DNA from 4 places in the Pseudomonas coleopterorum genome. Region 4 is predicted to be linked to each of the others. Evidence: predicted binding sites of a transcription regulator. Region 4 holds the regulator's gene; each other region holds the start of a gene.
What was found. Region 4 encodes sigma-54, which starts transcription at its own class of promoters, with help from an activator protein. Its sites were predicted from a motif close to ANTGGCATNNANNTTGCTNT; they were not measured.
Positions count from the first base shown of each region.

Region 1: a site for sigma-54 is predicted at 2,735-2,754, ahead of BLV18_RS07375 (CmpA/NrtA family ABC transporter substrate-binding protein). Genes of this name have one in related genera too.
Region 2: a site for sigma-54 is predicted at 3,342-3,361, ahead of glnK (P-II family nitrogen regulator). Genes of this name have one in related genera too.
Region 3: a site for sigma-54 is predicted at 2,052-2,071, ahead of glnA (glutamate--ammonia ligase). Genes of this name have one in related genera too.

Region 1 is NZ_FNTZ01000001.1:1,651,490-1,656,501, forward strand. It holds gene BLV18_RS07365 (ABC transporter ATP-binding protein) at 1-352, opposite strand, end outside; gene ntrB (nitrate ABC transporter permease) at 362-1,237, opposite strand; gene BLV18_RS07375 (CmpA/NrtA family ABC transporter substrate-binding protein) at 1,265-2,590, opposite strand; gene BLV18_RS07380 (nitrate regulatory protein) at 2,864-4,150, opposite strand; gene BLV18_RS07385 (Gfo/Idh/MocA family protein) at 4,297-5,012, shown strand, end outside.
Region 2 is NZ_FNTZ01000001.1:4,446,164-4,451,175, forward strand. It holds gene BLV18_RS20040 (HAD family hydrolase) at 1-242, shown strand, start outside; gene sutA (dormancy-specific transcriptional regulator SutA) at 375-698, opposite strand; gene BLV18_RS20050 (secondary thiamine-phosphate synthase enzyme YjbQ) at 798-1,223, opposite strand; gene BLV18_RS20055 (ammonium transporter) at 1,425-2,759, opposite strand; gene glnK (P-II family nitrogen regulator) at 2,800-3,138, opposite strand; gene BLV18_RS20065 (accessory factor UbiK family protein) at 3,553-3,813, shown strand; gene BLV18_RS20070 (LysR family transcriptional regulator) at 3,912-4,829, shown strand.
Region 3 is NZ_FNTZ01000001.1:261,799-266,810, reverse strand. It holds gene typA (translational GTPase TypA) at 1-142, opposite strand, end outside; gene thiI (tRNA uracil 4-sulfurtransferase ThiI) at 294-1,748, opposite strand; gene glnA (glutamate--ammonia ligase) at 2,169-3,575, shown strand; gene BLV18_RS01190 (DUF4124 domain-containing protein) at 3,708-4,223, shown strand; gene BLV18_RS01185 (DUF4124 domain-containing protein) at 4,220-4,819, shown strand.
Region 4 is NZ_FNTZ01000001.1:905,439-910,450, reverse strand. It holds gene BLV18_RS04010 (KpsF/GutQ family sugar-phosphate isomerase) at 1-338, shown strand, start outside; gene BLV18_RS04005 (KdsC family phosphatase) at 356-892, shown strand; gene lptC (LPS export ABC transporter periplasmic protein LptC) at 901-1,473, shown strand; gene lptA (lipopolysaccharide transport periplasmic protein LptA) at 1,460-2,005, shown strand; gene lptB (LPS export ABC transporter ATP-binding protein) at 2,005-2,730, shown strand; gene BLV18_RS03985 (RNA polymerase factor sigma-54) at 2,894-4,387, shown strand; gene hpf (ribosome hibernation-promoting factor, HPF/YfiA family) at 4,466-4,774, shown strand; gene ptsN (PTS IIA-like nitrogen regulatory protein PtsN) at 4,787-5,012, shown strand, end outside.

The sequences.
Region 1 (5,012 bases), 750 kb from region 4:
AGGCATGGCGCTCGCTCTTGCTCTTGCTGTGCTTGAAGACCTTGTCCACGCCCAGGGCCACATTTTCATAAACGGTCAGCCAGGGCAGCAGCGAATGGTTCTGAAACACCAAACTGCGGTCCGGCCCCGGCTGGCGCACTTCCTTGCCGTCGAGAATCACCGCACCGTTGCTCGATTCGATGAGCCCGGCGACGATGTTCAGCACCGTCGACTTGCCGCAGCCCGAGTGGCCGATGATGGAAATGTACTCGCCGCGTGCGACGTTCAGGTTGATCCCGCGCAGCACCTGGCTGGTGACACCGTCGCGCTCGAAGTGCTTGTCGACGTTTTCGATACTCAAGTAATGGCTCATGTTGCCTCCTCAGCTTTGCGAAGTGCCGCGGGTGACCAGGCGTCCGACCATCGCCACCAGGCGATCGAGGCAGAAGCCGACGATGCCCACGTAGGCCAGGGCGAGAATGATGTCGCTGATGCGCGAGGCGTTCCAGGCGTCCCAGATGAAGAACCCGATGCCGACACCGCCAATCAGCATTTCCGCGGCGATGATCGCCAGCCACGACAGGCCGACGCCGATGCGCAGGCCGGAAAAGATATAGGGCGCAGCTGCCGGCAGCATGATCTTGCTGAAGTACTCGACGCCGTTGAGCCGCAGCACCTTGGCCACGTTGCGGTAGTCCTCGGGAATGTTGCGCACGCCCACCGAGGTGTTGATGATGATCGGCCAGATGGCGGTGATGAAGATCACGAAGATCGCCGAAGGGTAGCTGTCCTTGAAACCGGCCAGCGACAGCGGCAGCCAGGCCAGCGGCGGTACCGTACGCAGGATCTGGAACAACGGATCGAGCCCGCGCATGGCCCAGGTCGACTGTCCCACCAGCACGCCCAGGCTGATCCCCACCACCACGGCCAGGGCATAGCCGTAGGCAACCCGCGATAGGCTGGCCAGCAGCTGCCAGGCCATGCCCTTGTCATTGCCGCCGTTGTCGTAGAACGGATCGACGATCAGCTCCCAGGTATCACTGATCACCTGAGTGGGCGGCGGCAGCGCCGCGCCCTTGCCGCTGCACACCAGTTGCCAGACCAGCAACAGCAGGGCGCCGATCACCACCGGGGGCAGGCACTGCTGCAACACGAAGCGGCGGGCGTTCTTCAGCAGTTTCGCCATCACCGGCGGCTTGACCTGGGCCTTGGCGACGGCCTGGGCGGCGCTGTGCAGCTTCTTCACTTCAGCATTCATGGTGACCTCCGGTGAGTGCGGGAAACATCAGGCCAGGGCCTTGATGGACAGGCTGTCGAGATAGGCCTGCGGGTTCTGAGGATCGAAGGTCTTGCCGTCGAAGAAGGTCTCGACACCGCGCGAGTCGGAATCGGGGATCTGCGCCGCCGGCACGTTCAATTCCCCGGCGGCCAGGCGCCAGATATCGGAGCGATTGACCTTGGCGATCAAGGCCTGGCTGTCGAAGTCCTTGGGCAGGTAGCCCCAACGCTTGTTCTCGGTGAGGAACCACAGGTCGTGGCTCTTGAACGGGTAGGAGGCGAAGTCGTCCCAGTAGCGCATGATGTGCGGGCTGTCCTTGACCACCTTGCCGGTGCCGTAGTCGAAGTTGCCTTTCATGCGCTCGATGATGTCCGCCACCGGCGCGTTGATCCAGCGACGCTTGGCGCAGATCTCTGCCACTTCGTCCTTGTTCTCCGGCCGCTCGCAGAACATCTGCGCTTCCATCACGGCCTTGAGCAGGGCTTTGGTCGCGTTGGGGTGCTTGTCCACGTAGTCGGCGCGCAGGGCCAGGGCCTTCTCCGGATGCTTGTTCCAGATCTCTCCCGTGGTGTTGGCCGTGTAGCCGACTTTCTGATTGATCAGCTGGGCGTTCCACGGTTCGCAGACGCAGAAGCTGTCCATGCTGCCGACCTTCATGTTGGCGACCATCTGCGGCGGGGGCACGACGATGGTGGACAGGTCCTTGTTCGGGTCGATGCCACCTGCGGCCAGCCAGTAGCGCAACCACAAATCGTGGGTGCCGCCGGGGAAGGTCATCGCGGCATTGACGGTCTTGCCGCTGGCACGCTTGCTGGCCAGCGCCGCCTTGAACGGTGCGGAATCCAGGCCCAGCTTGAGGTCGGCATGTTCGTTGCCCACCGAGATGCACTGGCCGGACAGGTTAAGCCGCGCGAGGATGTACATGGGCACTGGCTGGTTGTTGGGCGTGACCTTGCCAGCAGCGATCAGGTAGGGCATGGGTGTGAGGATGTGTGCGCCGTCGATGCCGTTGGCGGCCGAACCCAGCACCAGATTGTCCCGCGTTGTACCCCAGGACGACTGTTTGAGCACTTCCACCCCGGTCATGCCGTGCTTGGCGAAGAATCCTTTCTCGTCGGCGACGAACAGCGGCGCGGCATCGGTCAGCGCGATGAAGCCCAGCTTGGCCGTGGTGGTTTCCAGACCGTCGCTGCCCGCTGCCCAGACCGCCGAGGACAGCCCGGGTGGCAGCAGTCCAAGGGCTGCACCGGCACCGGCCACGGTCAACGACTGCTTGAGAAAGTGCCGACGCTTGGCGTCGTGCGGGTGTGCTTTGAAAGGCGTGTCATCCATCGCTGATTCCCCTGCTGCTGGCGGCCAAAAAAATGCAAAAAAAAACGGCGGTCACGCGCTCCGGGCAATGCTGCCGGAACGCGTGGACGCCGTTGTCCAGGATTCGAATAGTCGACCGCAGTTGGCTGCGGTCCTGTGTGTCTCAAAGCAGATTGCGTGCCAAGGCGTCGAGAGCCGCACGGGACGCAGTGGTCCTCGCGCAATGGAGCGTCCGTGTGCACGGATGCGGAGCATGCCACCGGCAGGGTGCGCAAATAGGGCGCAGTCTGTGCCTCAACCTTTGCCAGCGACGGCCAATACGTTCTGCGCCATGTCGACCATGCGCAGCCCTCGCGACATCGCCGATTGCCGCAGTCGGGTGTACGCCTCGCTTTCGCTGAGGGCATATTCATTCATCAACAATTGCTTGGCCCGTTCCACCAGCTTGCGTTCATTGAGCGCCTGGCGGGCCTCGTCCAGTTGCAGGTTGGCATCCTGCAGACGGTGGGTCTGGGCCTGCAGCAGGTCCAGCAGCGAGCGGCCCATCTGCGGTCCGTGACCGTCGGGCGCAGGGCTGTCGAGATCGCTGGCATGCACGCTGAACAGCCGGGCATCGCCGCAGCCCATGGTTTCCAGACTGGCCAGGCGTTGCAACAGCACGCGGTGGTTGTCGAGGTCGGCATTGGCCAGCTTGATGCTGCTCTGACAACTGGCCAACAGTTGCTCGGCAAGTTGCTTCTCCACCTCGTGCATCTGATCGATGCGCTGGCTGTGCAGCTCGAACCAGAGCTGCGACAGGCCCGGGTCCACCGGATGTTGCGCCGAGGTGCGCATGCCGACTTCGCGCAGGCGCAACAACTGTGTGGTGAGTTCGCTGCGCTGCAGCTCGGCCCAGCGCTGACCGGCCAGCGGGTCGGCAAATTCGCTGAAGGTCTGGAAGCAGCGCTCCTGGCTTTGCGTCAGGTGCAGGATGCGCTCCTGCACACTGGCGTCGAAAAAACCCGCCGAGAAGCCGGCCACGCCGGTGGCCCTCTCCTGACCCGCCAGCTCCTTGCCCTGCATGAAGTTGAACAGCGCCACCAGCACCCGGGTGATGTCCGGATCGATGGCCGTGTCGGCCGCCTCGAAGACCACGGCCATGAGTCCACCAATCAGGCGAGTCAGCGCCGCCGTGGCCACGCTGGGTGCGAGCAGGCGTTCGCGAATGCGCCGCCGCAGGCCGGGCAATTCGTCGAAACCGTGCAGGACGTAGGCAACGCGGTTGAACAGGCGGGCGCGGTCGGCCGCGCTGGCTGCATTGAGGTCCACGGCCTGCAAGCGCTGGAGTACGTCGTGCTCCAGTGCCTTAGCCTGCTCGGTGTGCAGGTCCAGTTGCCGGCGGTGGGTTTCCACCTGGCTGCCCAGATAGAGGTTGGTGTAGCCACGCTCACGCTGCAGGGCATGCACCAGGCGGCTGATCAGCGTCACCAGTTCACAGGTGTCGGCCAGCCCGCGCAGGCCTTCGAGCTCGCTGCGGCGAGCGGCCAGCATGAAACGCAGGGCAGGGGGCATAGGACGATCAGGCAGGGCGCGATCAGGCATGGCGGGCTCGCAACTTCGGTGAGGGACGGCACGGTTGCATGCAAATCCCGGTCCCGACGTTGCGCCCGCCGCGTGCATTGCCACGTATGCCGACGGCTGTGTAACTGCTATAACGCCCAGGCCCAACAATAAAAAAGGAGTCAGCGATGTCCCCCATTCGTCTCGGCGTGGTCGGCTACGGCAAGATTGCCCAGGATCAGCACGTCCCCGCCTTGCGCAATGACCCATCCTTCGAGCTGGTCGCCGTGGCCACCCTCGGCGAGCCATGCCCCGGCGTCACGCATTTCGGCAGCCTGCACGAGTTGCTCGAACAGGCCGCGGATATCCAGGCGCTGGCGTTCTGCACACCGCCTCAGGGTCGCTATGCGCAGGTCCGCGAAGCGCTGCTGGCCGGCAAGCACGTGCTGGTGGAAAAACCGCCCTGCGCCAGCCTCGGCGAGGCCATGGCCCTGGTCGAACTGGCCGCCGAGCAGGGTGTGACCTGCCTGTTCGCCTGGCATTCACGCTTCGCCGCAGGGGTCGAAAGCGCCCGCGCCTGGCTGGCGGGTAAACGCCTGCAGTCGGTCACGGTGCAGTGGAAGGAAGACGTGCGCAAGTGGCACCCGGGCCAGCAGTGGATCTGGCAGGCCGGCGGCCTCGGCGTGTTCGATCCGGGCATCAACGCCCTGTCGATCATCAGCCACGTGCTGCCTGAAGCCCTGTTCGTCACCCAGGCCAGCCTGCGCTTTCCCGGCAATCGCCAGGCGCCGATCGCGGCTGACCTGAGCATGAGCGACGCGAACGGCCTGCAGGTGAGCGCCGCCTTCGACTGGGACCACGGTCATGACGAGCTCTGGCAGATCGAAGTACATTGCGACGAAGG
Region 2 (5,012 bases), 3.5 Mb from region 4:
TGGGTGTGGGCAAGCCGGATTCACGGCCGTTTCTGGAGGCCATGCGCCTGGGCGGCGCAAGCGCTCATGAATCGGTGCATATCGGCGATCATCCGGGCGATGACATCGCTGGCGCGCAGAAGGCAGGCATGAAAGCCATCTGGTATAACCCGCAGGGCAAGCCCTGGACCGCCGAAGGCAAACCCGACGCCGAAGTGGCCAGCCTGGCCGAACTCCCCGCGTTGCTAACCCAGCTAGCCTAGTCACCGCCGTGGGAGCGGGGCGGGCGGCGAGCCCTCTGCCCGCGAAGAGACCCGAATTGCCCACCTCACGCCCACAAAAAAGCCCGCAGCGACCGCGGGCTTTTTCGTCAGCGCACCAAGCGCAACAGACCGTCAGATAGGACGGCTACCGTACTTGTTGTCGGGCTTCTTGGGTGGATCGGCCACCACATTGGGCTCGACTTCCTGCACTTTGCCGCCGCGCGAAAGAAATTCTTCCATCGCCCGCGCCAGCGCGTCGCGCTCTTTGTTCTTGGCTTCGATACTCGGCAGTTCGTCCACCGACACCGACGCCTTGGCCTTGCCTTTGGCAGCGGGTGCGGGCGTGTCACCACCTTCGTCGTCCGCCACGTCTTCGGCAGCGGCCTCGAGGGTTTCCTCGGTATCGTCTTCTTCGCCTACTTCGAGGTCGTCGTTTTCCAGATCATCGTCGCTCATGTTCTACCTCATGACTTGCGAAAGCAGATTATTTATAGCCCAGCTTTACCTTATGTCGACGGCTGCCGGAAAAAATTCACATCCACTGATAACCAGCGGTCAAGCGTCCTCGCCATACAGCGTGGCAAGGACCCGACGCGCGCCGCCATGATCGCGATGCTCGCCCAAATAAATACCTTGCCAGGTACCTGTCGCCAGCCTTCCCGAGGTGACCGGAACGGTCACCTGGCAGCGCAGCAAGCTGGCCTTGAAGTGCGCAGGCAGGTCATCGGGGCCTTCGTCGTTGTGTTCGAAACCGTCCGAGCCCTGTGGCACCAGACGGTTGAAGAAGCGCTCGAAGTCCCGGCGAACGGCCGGATCGGCGTTTTCGTTGACGGTCAACGACGCCGAGGTGTGTTGCAGCCACAAGTGCAGCAGGCCCGTGCGGCATTCGCGCAGGCGCGGCAGTTGTGCAAGCAACTCGTCAGTCACCAGATGAAACCCGCGAGGCTTGGCTCGCAAGGTGATGAGGGTCTGCTGCCACATACCGATCTCGTCCGTTCGGGGCGCATTCTAGCGCGCTCTGGGAAAAAGCAAAGAGCCTGTTCGTGACTGTTTTGCAGTGAGCCGCCGTCCTCGATCGCTACGGCAAAGGGCCGCCCCGGCGGCAAAACCGCAGGGACTGATGCAGATGACAAATCGCAGGCAAAAAAATGCCCGGCAAGCCGGGCATTTTTTTCCGAACGGTTACAAGTTGTAGCCGCGCTCGTTGTGTTGCGCGAGGTCAAGGCCCACGGCCTCTTCTTCCTCGTTGACTCGCAGACCCATCACCGCATCCAGAACCTTGAGGATGACGTAGGTCACGATCGCGGTGTAGACCACGGTGAAACCGACACCCTTGAGCTGGATCCAGACCTGCGCGCCGATGTCTTCGACGGTGCCGAAACCACCCAGTGCGGGAGCGGCGAACACACCGGTCAGGATGGCGCCGACGATGCCACCGATACCGTGTACACCGAAGGCATCCAAGGAGTCGTCGTAGCCCATCTTGCGCTTGAGCGTGGTGGCGCAGAGGAAGCAGATGACACCTGCCGCCAGGCCAATCACCAGGGCGCCCATCGGGCCGACGGTGCCGGCAGCCGGGGTGATGGCAACCAGGCCAGCGACCACGCCCGAAGCGATACCCAGCGCGCTTGGCTTGCCGTGGGTCAGCCACTCGGCGAACATCCAGCCCAGTGCAGCGGCGGCGGTTGCGATCTGGGTCACCAGCATCGCCATGCCAGCGGTGCCGTTGGCGGCAGCGGCGGAACCGGCGTTGAAGCCAAACCAGCCGACCCACAGCATGGCTGCGCCGATCAGGGTGTAGCCCAGGTTATGCGGCGCCATCGGCGTGGTTGGGTAGCCCTTGCGCTTGCCCAGCACGATGCAGGCAACCAGACCCGCCACACCGGCGTTGATGTGCACCACGGTGCCGCCAGCGAAGTCCAGCACGCCCCAGTCCCACATCAGGCCGCCGTTGCCGGACCAGACCATGTGCGCGATCGGTGCATAGACCAGGGTGAACCAGATGGCCATGAAGATCAGCATCGCGGAGAACTTCATGCGCTCGGCGAAGGCACCGACGATCAGCGCCGGGGTGATGATGGCGAAAGTCATCTGGAAGGTGATGAACACCGCTTCGGGGAACAGCGCCGCAGGGCCGGTGATGCTGCTTGGGGTGACGCCGCTGAGGAACGCCTTGGACAGGCCGCCGACGAAGGAGTTGAAGTTGACGACGCCTTGTTCCATACCGGTCGTGTCGAAGGCCAGGCTGTAGCCGTAGACCATCCACAGAATGCTGATCAGGCCGGTGATGGCAAAACACTGCATCATCACCGAGAGCACGTTCTTGGAGCGCACCATGCCGCCGTAGAACAACGCCAGGCCAGGAATGGTCATGAACAGCACGAGGGCGGTCGAGGTCAACATCCAGGCGGTGTCGCCGGAGTTGAGAACGGGGGCTGCCGCCTCGTCCGCCAAGGCAAGGCCAGGCATTGCGAGGGACAACAGGGCTCCTAGCCCTGCGAATTGACGCAGAGTCATATTGTTTACTCCTGGGGCGTTGGGTTGTGTCGGCTTTTTTTTAGATTGCGTCGGTATCGGTTTCGCCGGTACGGATGCGAATCGCCTGTTCCAGATTGACCACGAAAATCTTGCCGTCGCCGATCTTGCCGGTGTTGGCGGCCTTGGTGATGGCTTCGATGACGCGATCCAGATCCTTGTCGTCGATGGCAACGTCGATCTTGACCTTGGGCAGGAAGTCGACCACGTACTCCGCGCCGCGATACAGCTCGGTGTGGCCTTTCTGCCGACCGAAACCCTTGACTTCGGTTACGGTGATGCCCTGCACGCCGATTTCCGACAACGACTCGCGGACGTCGTCCAGCTTGAATGGCTTGATGATGGCAGTGACTAGCTTCATGAAACTCTCTCCCGAATTGGTGGACTTGCCCCAGGAAAACAAACCCGGATCAAGTCTAAGCGCAGTGCCTGGCTTTGTAACGCATCGTCGACCCCGCAGCCCCGGACCGACACCAGATAAACTGCTCCTGACGAAACACATCCTGCGAAGCTCAGCACTGCTCTCGTCACGGCGAGTCCATCAGTGCCAGGGTCACTTGGCTCTAAGCAGAAAGCTTGCCATGTCGCGCAAACCGCGTGATTTCGCCGCCCTGCCCGGCTTTTGTGCAACTCCGCCAGCAGGTCACGCCGACAGGTGCACAACAAGGGTGCAGCCATGGGCACACTCGTGCTCGAAAACCGTGCGCGGCCGGCCTGCTTTTCAGCGTGGGGCTGCGTGATACACTGCAACCCACTCTGCCTCAGGATATTTTCCATGCTCGCGCCCAAAGCTTTTCTCGACGCCCTGAGCGACCACGCATCCCGCCTGTTCAGCGGCGACACCGCGCAGCCGCGCGCCGAACTCGAAAGCCAGTTCAAGGCCTTGCTGCAGTCCGGTTTCAGCAAGCTGGACCTGGTCAGCCGCGAAGAATTCGACAGCCAGATGGTCGTCCTAGCGCGTACCCGTGCGCGATTGGAGAGCCTGGAAGCCAAAGTCGCCGAGATAGAAGCCAAGGCCGCGCCCAAGGCCGACTGACATCAGGGTGCAGCACGTCGCTGGGGCGACTGCACCGCTTTGCGTCACTCCCAGGCATTGCCATTGAACATGTTATTGAACGGCAGGGACGTGCTTCGATGAACCGCAACGAGCTGCGCAAGGCCGATATCAACCTGATGGTCGTGTTCGAGGCGCTCATGCTCGAGCGCAACGTCACCCGCGTCGCGGAAAAGCTGTTCCTCGGCCAGCCCACCGTCAGCTCGGCGCTGAACCGACTGCGCGCCCTGTTCAACGACCCTTTGTTCATCCGCATCGGCCATCGCATGGAGCCCACCGCGCGCGCCGAGGAAATCATCAGGCACCTCTCGCCCGCGCTGGACGCCATGTCCGTCGCGCTGAGCCTGACCCACGATTTCGACCCCACCGTGAGCACCATGACCTTCCGCATCGGGCTCTCGGACGACGTCGAGTTCGGCCTGTTGCCGCAAGTGCTGCGCGCCTTGCGCACCGAGGCGCCAAAGGTGGTGATCGTGGTGCAGCATGTGGATTACTGGCGCATCCCCGACCTGCTCGCGTCCGGCGACATCACCGTGGGCATCAGCCAGACCCGCGGCCTGCCGGCCAACGCCAAGCGCAAACTGCTGCGCCGCATGCGCCCGCGCGTGCTGCGCGCCGACAAGTCCGCCACACCGCTGACCCTGGACGAATACTGCTCACGCCCCCACGTGCTGGTGTCGCCCACCGCGCACACCAGCGGTATTGCGGACGAATGGCTGCAGGAAATCGGTCGCACACGCCAGGTGGTACTGTCGGTGCCCCAATTCAGCTCCCTCCCCGCCCTGCTCGCCGGCACCGACCTGCTCGCCGGCCTGCCCGACTACGCCGCCACCGCCATGGCCGCCCATGGCAATCTGTTCGACGAACCGCTGCCGTTCGATGCGCCCACCCTGGACCTGTCGATGGTGTGGTTGAGCATCACCGATACGGACCCGGCGGAGCGGTGGTTGCGGTCGCGGTTGGAGGCGTACATGGGGGATCGGGGTGGGGTGGTGTAGGGTCGCAACAGCGCATCACTCATCACACAAATCCGCCACTAGTGCCGGGTTTGTCGTTCAAAGGCGACATCTGGACATGGTGAACTGCCTACTGCTTTCATCCTTGCGTCCGTAGCACCCTGAATCATTTCCCCACTGGCATACCCGCCCTCATCCACTACCCTCGCACCACCACCGCAGGAA
Region 3 (5,012 bases), 640 kb from region 4:
GGTCGTTGGAGTCCATCACGCGCTCGTCGTTGAGCTCGTTGCGCTCCAGAGTGCCGGACTGACGCAGGAGTTTGTCTACCAGGGTGGTTTTACCATGGTCAACGTGAGCAATGATGGCGATGTTGCGTAGATTTTCGATCACTTGTGTATCTCGATCAGAGGATTCGGTTGCCGCGCATTCTACGTGGCGAATATTAATAAACAGCGAATTCGGTCAAGCGGCGCAGTGACTCCCGCGCTACCTGCAATCGGGAGGGCGATGGCGGATGGATCCGCCATTCAACCCCGGAACTCTATGTCGGACGATAAACGCGCACATTGGCATGTCCCTCACTCAACAAATGGTGAGCATGCAGTCGGCTCATGACGCCCCTGTCGCAATACAGCAAGTACTGGCGTGTGAAGTCCAGTTCCTTGAAGCGGTTGTTCAGGGCATAAAAAGGCATTGCCTTGACCTCGATGCCGGCCAGTGACAATGGCTGGTCTTCCTGCGCATCGGGGTGGCGGATATCGATGACGACCTGTCCGGGCAGCACCTGGCTGACCTCTTCGACTTCGATATCCCGGCCCAGCTGGTCGATGACTTCATCGATGGACACCAGCTTGGCACGCTCCAGCGCTCGCTCGAGCACGGCCATGTCGAAAGACTTCTCTTCATGGACAACGCGCGGCAGTTTAGCGCTGGTGGTCGGGTTGACCGAAATCACGCCGCAATATTCTGGCATGTGTTTGGCAAAATCGGCAGTCCCAATTTCAACTGCTTGATCGATGATGTCCTGTTTATGGCTGGCCAGCAGTGGACGCAACATCAATTTGTCGGTAGCGCTGTCGATCGCCGACAGGTTGGGCAGGGTCTGACTGGAGACCTGGGAGATGGCCTCGCCGGTGACCAGCGCAGGGATCTTCAACTGGTCGGCCAGGCGCGTGGCGGCACGCAGCATCATGCGCTTGAGGATCACGCCCATGTGGCTGTTGTCGACCTTGCCGAGAATCTCGCCCAGCACTTCTTCGAACGGCACGCTGATGAACAGCACGCGTTGGGAGCTGCCGTACTTCTTCCACAGGAAGTGCGCGACTTCCATCACACCCAGTTCATGGGCGCGACCGCCCAGATTGAAGAAGCAGAAATGGGTCATCAGGCCGCGACGCATGATCTGGTAGGCCGCGACGGTGGAGTCGAAACCACCGGACATCAGAACCATGGTCTGTTCCAGAGCACCCAACGGGTAGCCGCCCAGGCCATCGTGCTGGTCATGGATGACGAACAGGCGCTGGTCACGGATTTCCAGGCGCACCACGACGTCGGGCTTTTTCAGGTCGATGCCGGCAGCGCCGCACTCACGGCGCAATTGACTGCCGACGGTGCGTTCCACGTCCATCGAGCTGAAGGCATGCTTGCCGGCACGCTTGGCGCGCACCGAAAAGATCTTCCCAGGCAGCAGCGGGCCGAAGTGCGCCTTGCACTTGGCCACGATGTCATCCATATCGCCCAGCGGGTATTCGTCCACTTGCAGGAAATGCGCGATACCTGGCGTGCAGCTCAGGCGCTCGGTCATCTCGCGCAACACCTTGGCGTCCGTCAGCTTGGTCTGGACTTCAAGGTTGTCCCACACGCCATTGACCACCAGCTGCGGGTCCAGGTCACGGAGCACCATGCGGATGTTCTTGGCGAGCTGGCGGATGAAACGCTTGCGCACCGGCGGGCTCTTGATGGTGATCTCTGGGAAGACTTTTACGATAAGTTTCATGAAAACAGCGCGCGAAATGCCAGCCTGAAAAGAGGGGCGCGGATTATAGCGGAAATTGCTCAAGGTTTGACCAGTTATCGTACGAACGGCCGAACGCACCATTCTGGACCGCTCACAAACACCCCGCACCAAACCAGCGCACCCACATTCACCACCGCCCCCTGTAGCAGCGGCGCAAGCCGCGTCCCGCCTTTATACACATCGATGCCTTAAACAAAGCATGACGCGGCTTGCGCCGCTGCTACAGGGGAATGTGCTCGAACATAGGGATCAGGCACAGCGGCATTGCGCCCATCACGGGGCACTGGCATGCAAATTGCTCCCTTGTGAGGCAGGTTGCCTTGGCCGACTATCGGGCCCGGCATCACTCATATTTGGGGCCCTCACCATAATCGGCCCTATTCCACCCCGGAGGACAACATGTCGAAGTCGGTTCAACTCATCAAAGATCATGACGTCAAGTGGATTGATCTGCGCTTCACTGATACCAAAGGCAAGCAGCAGCACGTGACCATGCCAGCGCGCGATGCACTGGACGACGACTTCTTCGAAGTCGGCAAGATGTTCGACGGCTCCTCCATCGAAGGCTGGAAAGGCATCGAAGCCTCCGACATGATCCTGCTGCCCGACGACAGCACCGCCGTGCTCGACCCGTTCACCGAAGAGCCGACCCTGATTCTGGTCTGCGACATCATCGAACCGTCGACCATGCAAGGCTACGATCGCGACCCGCGCGCCATTGCCCACCGTGCCGAGGAATACCTGAAGTCGACCGGTATCGGTGACACCGTGTTCGTCGGTCCCGAGCCTGAGTTCTTTATCTTCGACGAAGTGAAGTTCAAGTCGGACATCTCCGGCTCCATGTTCAAGATCTTCTCGGAACAGGCTTCCTGGATGACCGACCAGGACGTCGACGGCGGCAACAAGGGCCACCGTCCAGGCGTGAAAGGCGGCTACTTCCCAGTGCCACCGGTCGACCATGACCACGAAATCCGTACTGCCATGTGCAACGCACTGGAAGAGATGGGTCAGGTCGTCGAAGTTCACCACCACGAAGTGGCGACTGCCGGCCAGAACGAAATCGGCGTCAAGTTCAACACCCTGGTCGCCAAGGCCGATGAAGTGCAGACCCTGAAGTATGTCGTGCACAACGTTGCCGACGCCTACGGCCGCACCGCTACCTTCATGCCCAAGCCACTGTACGGTGACAACGGCTCGGGTATGCACGTGCACATGTCGATCTCCAAGGAAGGCAAAAACACCTTCGCTGGCGAAGGCTATGCCGGTCTGTCCGATACCGCCCTGTACTTCATCGGCGGCATCATCAAGCACGGCAAGGCACTGAACGGCTTCACCAACCCGTCGACCAACTCCTACAAGCGTCTGGTCCCAGGCTTCGAAGCACCAGTGATGCTGGCCTACTCGGCTCGCAACCGTTCCGCTTCGATCCGCATTCCTTACGTCAACAGCCCTAAGGGCCGTCGTATCGAAGCCCGCTTCCCGGATCCGGCAGCCAACCCGTACCTGGCCTTCGCGGCCCTGCTGATGGCTGGCCTGGACGGCATCCAGAACAAGATCCACCCTGGCGATGCCGCCGACAAGAACCTGTACGACCTGCCGCCTGAAGAGGCCAAGGAAATCCCGCAGGTTTGCGGCAGCCTGAAGGAAGCCCTGGAAGAGCTGGACAAGGGCCGTGCGTTCCTGACCAAGGGCGGCGTGTTCAGCGACGACTTCATCGATGCCTTCATCGCTCTGAAGAGCGAAGAAGAAATCAAGGTCCGTACCTTCGTACACCCACTGGAATACGACCTGTACTACAGCGTCTGATCCCTGTGATGTGACAGAAAGGCCACCCTCGGGTGGCCTTTTTTCGTTGCGCGGTCGCCACAGCCTCGGTGCACCCGACCTGCCATTTGCTCTATGCTGGCCTTCATGCAAGCGCCACTCAGAGAAGTTTCCATGCGCTCACCCCTAGCCTCGCTTTTACTGCTGTGTTCGCTGCCTGCCGCCGCGCAGATCTACAAGTACACCGATGCCCAGGGCAACACCGCCTACAGCAACCAGCCTCCCGAGGGGCGCGCGAGCCAGACGGTCGAACTGCCGCCGCTCAACAGCGTCGACTCGCCGCGCAAGCCGGCGCCGGTGACCCTGCCCAGCACGGCCGTCCAGGTGCCGCAGACTCAGTACAGCCAGCTGGAACTGACCGGCCTGCCGAGTGACGAAGCCCTGCGCGCCAATAACGGTACCTTCGATGTCGGCGTAGCGATCGTGCCCCGCCTGCGCTCGGGAGACCGGCTACGCCTGGTCCTCGACGGCCAGCCCTATGGTCAGCCGACCAACGTGCCGCGCCTGCAACTGGTGAACGTCGATCGCGGTGAACACAGCCTGGCGGTGCAGGTGGTCGACAGCCAGGAAGCGGTCATCCAGGAAAGCGCCACCGTCACCTTCACGGTGCAGCGGGTTCACCTGCCGTGAGGTACCCTGCCCTGCTCTGGCTGATATTGATCGCTGCATCCGCACAGGCTGCGGTGTACACCTACGTCGACGCCAACGGCAACCGGGTGTTCACCGACCAGCCCGGCAAAGGCGCCGAACGCGTGCCGATGCCGACACGCTCCGGCACCAGCGCACCGGCGACCGTCACACCGCCACGCACCGGCAAGGTGGTCGTGCCGAGCAAATCGACGGTGATGCGCTACCAGATGCTGCGCATCCTCGGCCCGCTGCCGGACACCGCCGTGCGCGAGGAAGACGGTTCACTGATCGTCACCCTCACCAGCGAGCCGGCCTTGCAGCCGAACCATCGCTACCGCCTGCTGCTGGACGGTGAAATCGCGCAGGCTCCGGGCCGTAGCCCGGTATTCGCCCTGAGCAATGTTGACCGCGGCACCCATACCCTGGCTGCCGAGATCATCGATCAGGAGGACCATGTGATCGAGCGCACACCTGCCCAGCCGGTTCATCTGCAGCGCATCTCGCTGATCCAGAAGCGCCGTGTTCATCCTTGCCGGACTGCCGATTACGGCGTACGTCCGGAATGCCCGCTCAAAGACAAACCCGAAGACGACTGAGCCGCGACCCGGCGGCTAACACTGGCGCACTTGATTGGTGCACTATCACGGCTGCCGAATGTCGGAACGGGCCATTTTGGTTCGATCTCGCTGCACCCCGCGGGTTTTCGCGCTGGTGCTGAGCACCTGTAGCACTCATTTGTACGATCGACGCTTCTTTTCGGAGCCTTGGTTTGGTTCTTGCATTTTCCCT
Region 4 (5,012 bases):
AGGTGCCGCGCGGCACGCTGCTGCGCGATGCGCTGATGGAAATGACCCGCAAGGGGCTGGGCATGACCGCCGTCCTGGAGGCCGATGGCCGCCTCGCCGGGATCTTCACCGACGGTGACCTGCGGCGCACATTGGATCGCACCATCGATGTCCACAACACTCGAATCGAAGACGTCATGACTTCCCACGGCAAGACCGCGCGCGCCGACATGCTGGCCGCCGAGGCGCTGAAGATCATGGAAGACAACAAGATCAACTCACTGGTCGTGGTCGATGATCAGGACTGTCCGGTAGGCGCCTTCAACCTGGGCGACCTGCTGCGCGCGGGAGTCATGTAATGACCGGAAACGACGCAATGACCCAGACTGGCAGCAGCGAGCTTCTGCAATGTGGCAAGGCCATCAAGCTGGCCGTATTCGACGTCGACGGCGTACTGACCGATGGCCGTCTGTATTTCCTGGCCGACGGCAGCGAGTTCAAGAGCTTCAGCACGCTGGATGGCCAGGGCATCAAGATGCTCATCAACAGCGGCGTGACCACTGCGATCATCACCGGCCGCAGCAGTCCGGTGGTGGAGCGGCGGGCCCGCAACCTGGGTATTGCCCATCTATTTCAGGGGCGCGAAGACAAGCTCGTGGTACTCGACGGCCTGCTCGCCGAGCTCGGCCTGAACTATGAGCAAGTGGCCTACCTGGGTGACGATCTGCCCGACCTGCCGGTGATTCGCCGGGTGGGGCTGGGCATGGCCGTGGCCAATGCCAATGCCTTCGTGCGCCAGCATGCCGACGGCGTGACCCAGGCCAGTGGTGGCATGGGTGCAGCGCGCGAGTTCTGCGAGCTGATCCTGGCTGCCCAAGGCAATCTCGAAGCGGCCCGTGCCGCCTACCTGTAGGGCCTGACATGCTGAACAAGAAAATTCGTAATATCGTGATCCTGGGTGTGCTGGGGCTGCTGTTCGCCGCCATCGGCTACTGGGACATCAGCCCGGAGCGTTTCCTCGACCAGCCGGCTGCGGCCGTCGACGAAAGCCAGATCGATTACTACGCTATCAACGCGAAGGCTCGCCAGTACCTGCCCGACGGTGGCGTGCAGTACGACATGACCGCCGACAAGGTCGAGCACGTCAAGACCTCGCAGGTGACCTTGCTGACCAAGCCCGACATGCAGCTGTACCGCGGCACTGTCTACCCATGGCACGTGACCAGCGACCGTGGCGAGGTCAATCCCGATGGCAGCCAGGTCGAGCTGATCGATTCGGTTCGCATCGCGCGCACCGACCAGAAGAGCCGCGCCACGCTGATCACCAGCTCACGCATGACCGTTTTCCCACAGAAGCAATATGCGCAGACCGACCAAGACGTTAGAATCGACGGCGCCGGTGGCGTGTCGACGGCCAAGGGCATGAAAGCGTATCTGAATGACAGCAAGATCAACTTGTTGTCCAACGTAAGAGGACAGTATGAGGCTCGTTAAAACCCTCCCCTTTTTGCTCGGCCTGAGCGCAGCACTGGGAAGCGCGAGCGCCTGGGCACTGCCCACTGACCGCGATCAGCCCATTCATATCCAGTCCGACGATGCCCAGCTCGACGACAAACAGGGTGTGGCGACCTACAAGGGCAATGTGATCATCACCCAGGGGTCGATGAAGATCACCGGCAATACCGTGACCATCACCCGCAACGCCACCGGCGACGTGGACGTGTTCACTGCCGTCGGCAACCTGGCCTATTACGAGCAGAAACCTGCGGTGGACAAGCCCATCGTTCAGGCCTATGGCGTGACCATTCAATACTTCGCGGCGCAGAACCGCATCGTGCTGATCGACAAGGCCAAGGTCATCAACGACGGCAACACCTCCGAAGGCGAGAAGATCGTCTATGACACGGTGCGCCAGGTGGTCAACGCCGGCCGTGCCACGGGCAGCAAGGTCACCACGCCTCGTCCGCGGATCGACATGGTGATCCAGCCCAAGAAGAAATCCGACGCACCGCAGAAGGCCCAGTGATGGCAGTCCTGAAAGCGCAGCACCTGGCCAAGAGCTACAAGAGCCGACAAGTCGTACGCGACGTGAGCCTGTCCATCGAAAGCGGACAGATCGTCGGCCTGCTGGGCCCCAACGGTGCCGGCAAGACCACCTGCTTCTACATGATCGTCGGCCTGGTACAGGCCGATCAGGGCCGCGTCCTCATCGACGACCTGGACGTCAGCCACCAGCCGATGCACGGCCGTGCCCGTTCGGGTATCGGTTATCTGCCGCAGGAAGCCTCGATCTTCCGCAAGCTGTCGGTGGCAGACAACATCATGGCCATCCTGGAAACCCGCAAGGAGCTAGACGCCGCGGCTCGCCTGGCCGAGCTCGAAGGCCTGTTGCAGGAATTCCACATCACGCACATTCGCGACAACCTGGGCATGAGCCTTTCGGGTGGTGAACGCCGCCGCGTGGAGATCGCACGTGCACTGGCCACCGCGCCCAAGTTCATCCTGCTCGACGAACCCTTCGCCGGTGTCGATCCGATTTCGGTCGGCGACATCAAGCAGATCATCCACCACCTCAAGACCAAGGGCATCGGCGTATTGATCACCGACCACAACGTCCGCGAGACCCTGGACATCTGTGAAACGGCCTATATCGTCAATGATGGCCAGTTGATCGCCGAAGGCGATGCCCAGACCATCCTGGCCAACGATCTGGTCCGCGAAGTCTACCTGGGCCACGAGTTTCGCTTGTAAGGCCCAAGGGCGCCGTCGCCCTCCTGCGGGCATTAATTTTCATGGCGCCCTAGGCAAACACTCAGGTTTCAGGCATATAATTTGCTTACGACATAAGCCGGGTACTTCGGTACCCGTAGTAGAAGGCGCTTCGCGCCGGCGACCAAGGTGTTAAGTTCCTGCCATGAAACCATCGCTCGTCCTACGTATGGGCCAGCAACTGACGATGACACCGCAGTTGCAACAGGCCATCCGCCTTCTCCAGCTATCGACCCTGGACCTCCAGCAGGAAATCCAGGAAGCGCTGGAATCCAATCCCATGCTCGAACGCCAGGAAGAAGGCGACGACTTCGACAACAGCGACCCGCTGGCCGACAACATCGAGCAGAAGCCGACCCAGGAGATCCAGGAACCGAGCTTCCAGGAGTCTGCGCCGACGGTGGACAACCTCGAGGAAGGCGACTGGAACGAGCGCATCCCCAACGAATTGCCCGTCGACACGGCTTGGGAAGACATCTACCAGACCAGTGCCAGCAGCCTGCCGAGCAACGATGACGACGAGTGGGACTTCACCACCCGCACGTCGGTCGGCGAGAGCCTGCAGACGCACCTGCTGTGGCAGTTGAATCTGGCGCCCATGTCCGATACCGATCGGCTGATCGCCGTGACCATCATCGACTGTATCAACAATCAGGGTTATCTGGACGAGACGCTGCAGGAAATCTGCGATTCCTTCGACCCCGAGCTGGACATCGAACTGGACGAAATCGAAGCGGTGCTGCATCGCATCCAGCAGTTCGAACCGGCCGGCATCGCCGCCCGCGACCTGAGCGAATGCCTGATGCTGCAACTGCGCCAGCTACCGGCCAAGACCCGTTGGCTGGCCGAAGCACAGCGGCTGGTGAGCGATTTCATCGACATGCTCGGCTCGCGTGACTACAGCCAGCTGATGCGGCGCATGAAGCTCAAGGAAGACGAACTGCGCCAGGTCATCGAGCTGGTACAGAGCCTGAACCCGCGGCCTGGCTCGCAGATCGAATCCAGCGAACCCGAATACGTCGTGCCCGACGTCATCGTGCGCAAGGACAACGACCGCTGGCTGGTCGAGCTCAATCAGGAGTCGGTCCCGCGGCTGCGGGTCAATCCGCAGTATGCCGGCTTCGTGCGGCGCGCCGACACCAGCGCCGACAACACCTTCATGCGCAACCAGCTCCAGGAAGCGCGCTGGTTCATCAAGAGCCTGCAAAGCCGCAACGAAACCCTGATGAAGGTTGCCACCCAGATCGTCGAGCATCAGCGTGGCTTCCTCGATTACGGCGACGAGGCCATGAAGCCCCTGGTTCTGCACGACATCGCCGAGGCGGTGGGCATGCACGAGTCGACCATTTCCCGGGTGACCACGCAGAAATACATGCACACGCCGCGCGGCATATACGAGCTGAAATACTTTTTCTCCAGCCATGTCAGCACCTCCGAGGGGGGCGAATGCTCCTCCACCGCGATCCGCGCGATCATCAAGAAACTGGTCGCCGCCGAAAATCAGAAAAAGCCGTTGAGTGACAGCAAGATCGCTGGTTTACTGGAGGCACAAGGCATCCAGGTAGCCCGCCGAACGGTCGCCAAGTATCGCGAGTCCCTTGGGATTGCGCCGTCCAGCGAACGCAAGCGGTTGATGTAGCCCTGCGATGTGCCACAGCGTTCCAGTGGCAGGCACCCAAGCCTGCTTCTTTATGCAATGGCAATAAGGAGAAGCGGTATGCAAGTCAACATCAGTGGACACCAACTGGATGTGACCGAACCCCTGCGAACCTACATCGGGGAAAAACTCGAGCGTCTCGAACGCCACTTCGACAAGATCACCAACGTGCAGGTGATCATGGAGGTCGAGAAGCTCAAACAGAAAATCGAAGCCACCCTGCGCATACCCGGTGGCGAGGTGGTTGCCAACGCCGAACATGACGACATGTACGCGGCCATCGATCTGCTTACCGACAAGCTGGATCGCCAACTCAAAAAGCATAAGGAAAAACAGCAGAGTCTGTTGCAAGGCGCGACTGCTCGCTGACACTCCCCACCCATGATCCGATTAGAAACCATCCTGACCCCCGGCCGTTCACGTGTGAACGTGCCGGGCGGCAGCAAGAAGAAAGCACTCGAAGAGATCGCCAACCTGATCGGTCGTGAAGTGCCATCGCTCGACACCCAGACCGTGTTCGAAGCGCTGATTGCCCGTGAAAAACTGGGCTCCACTGGATTCGGTAACGGCATCGCCATACCGCATTGCCGGCTCAAAGGCTGCGATA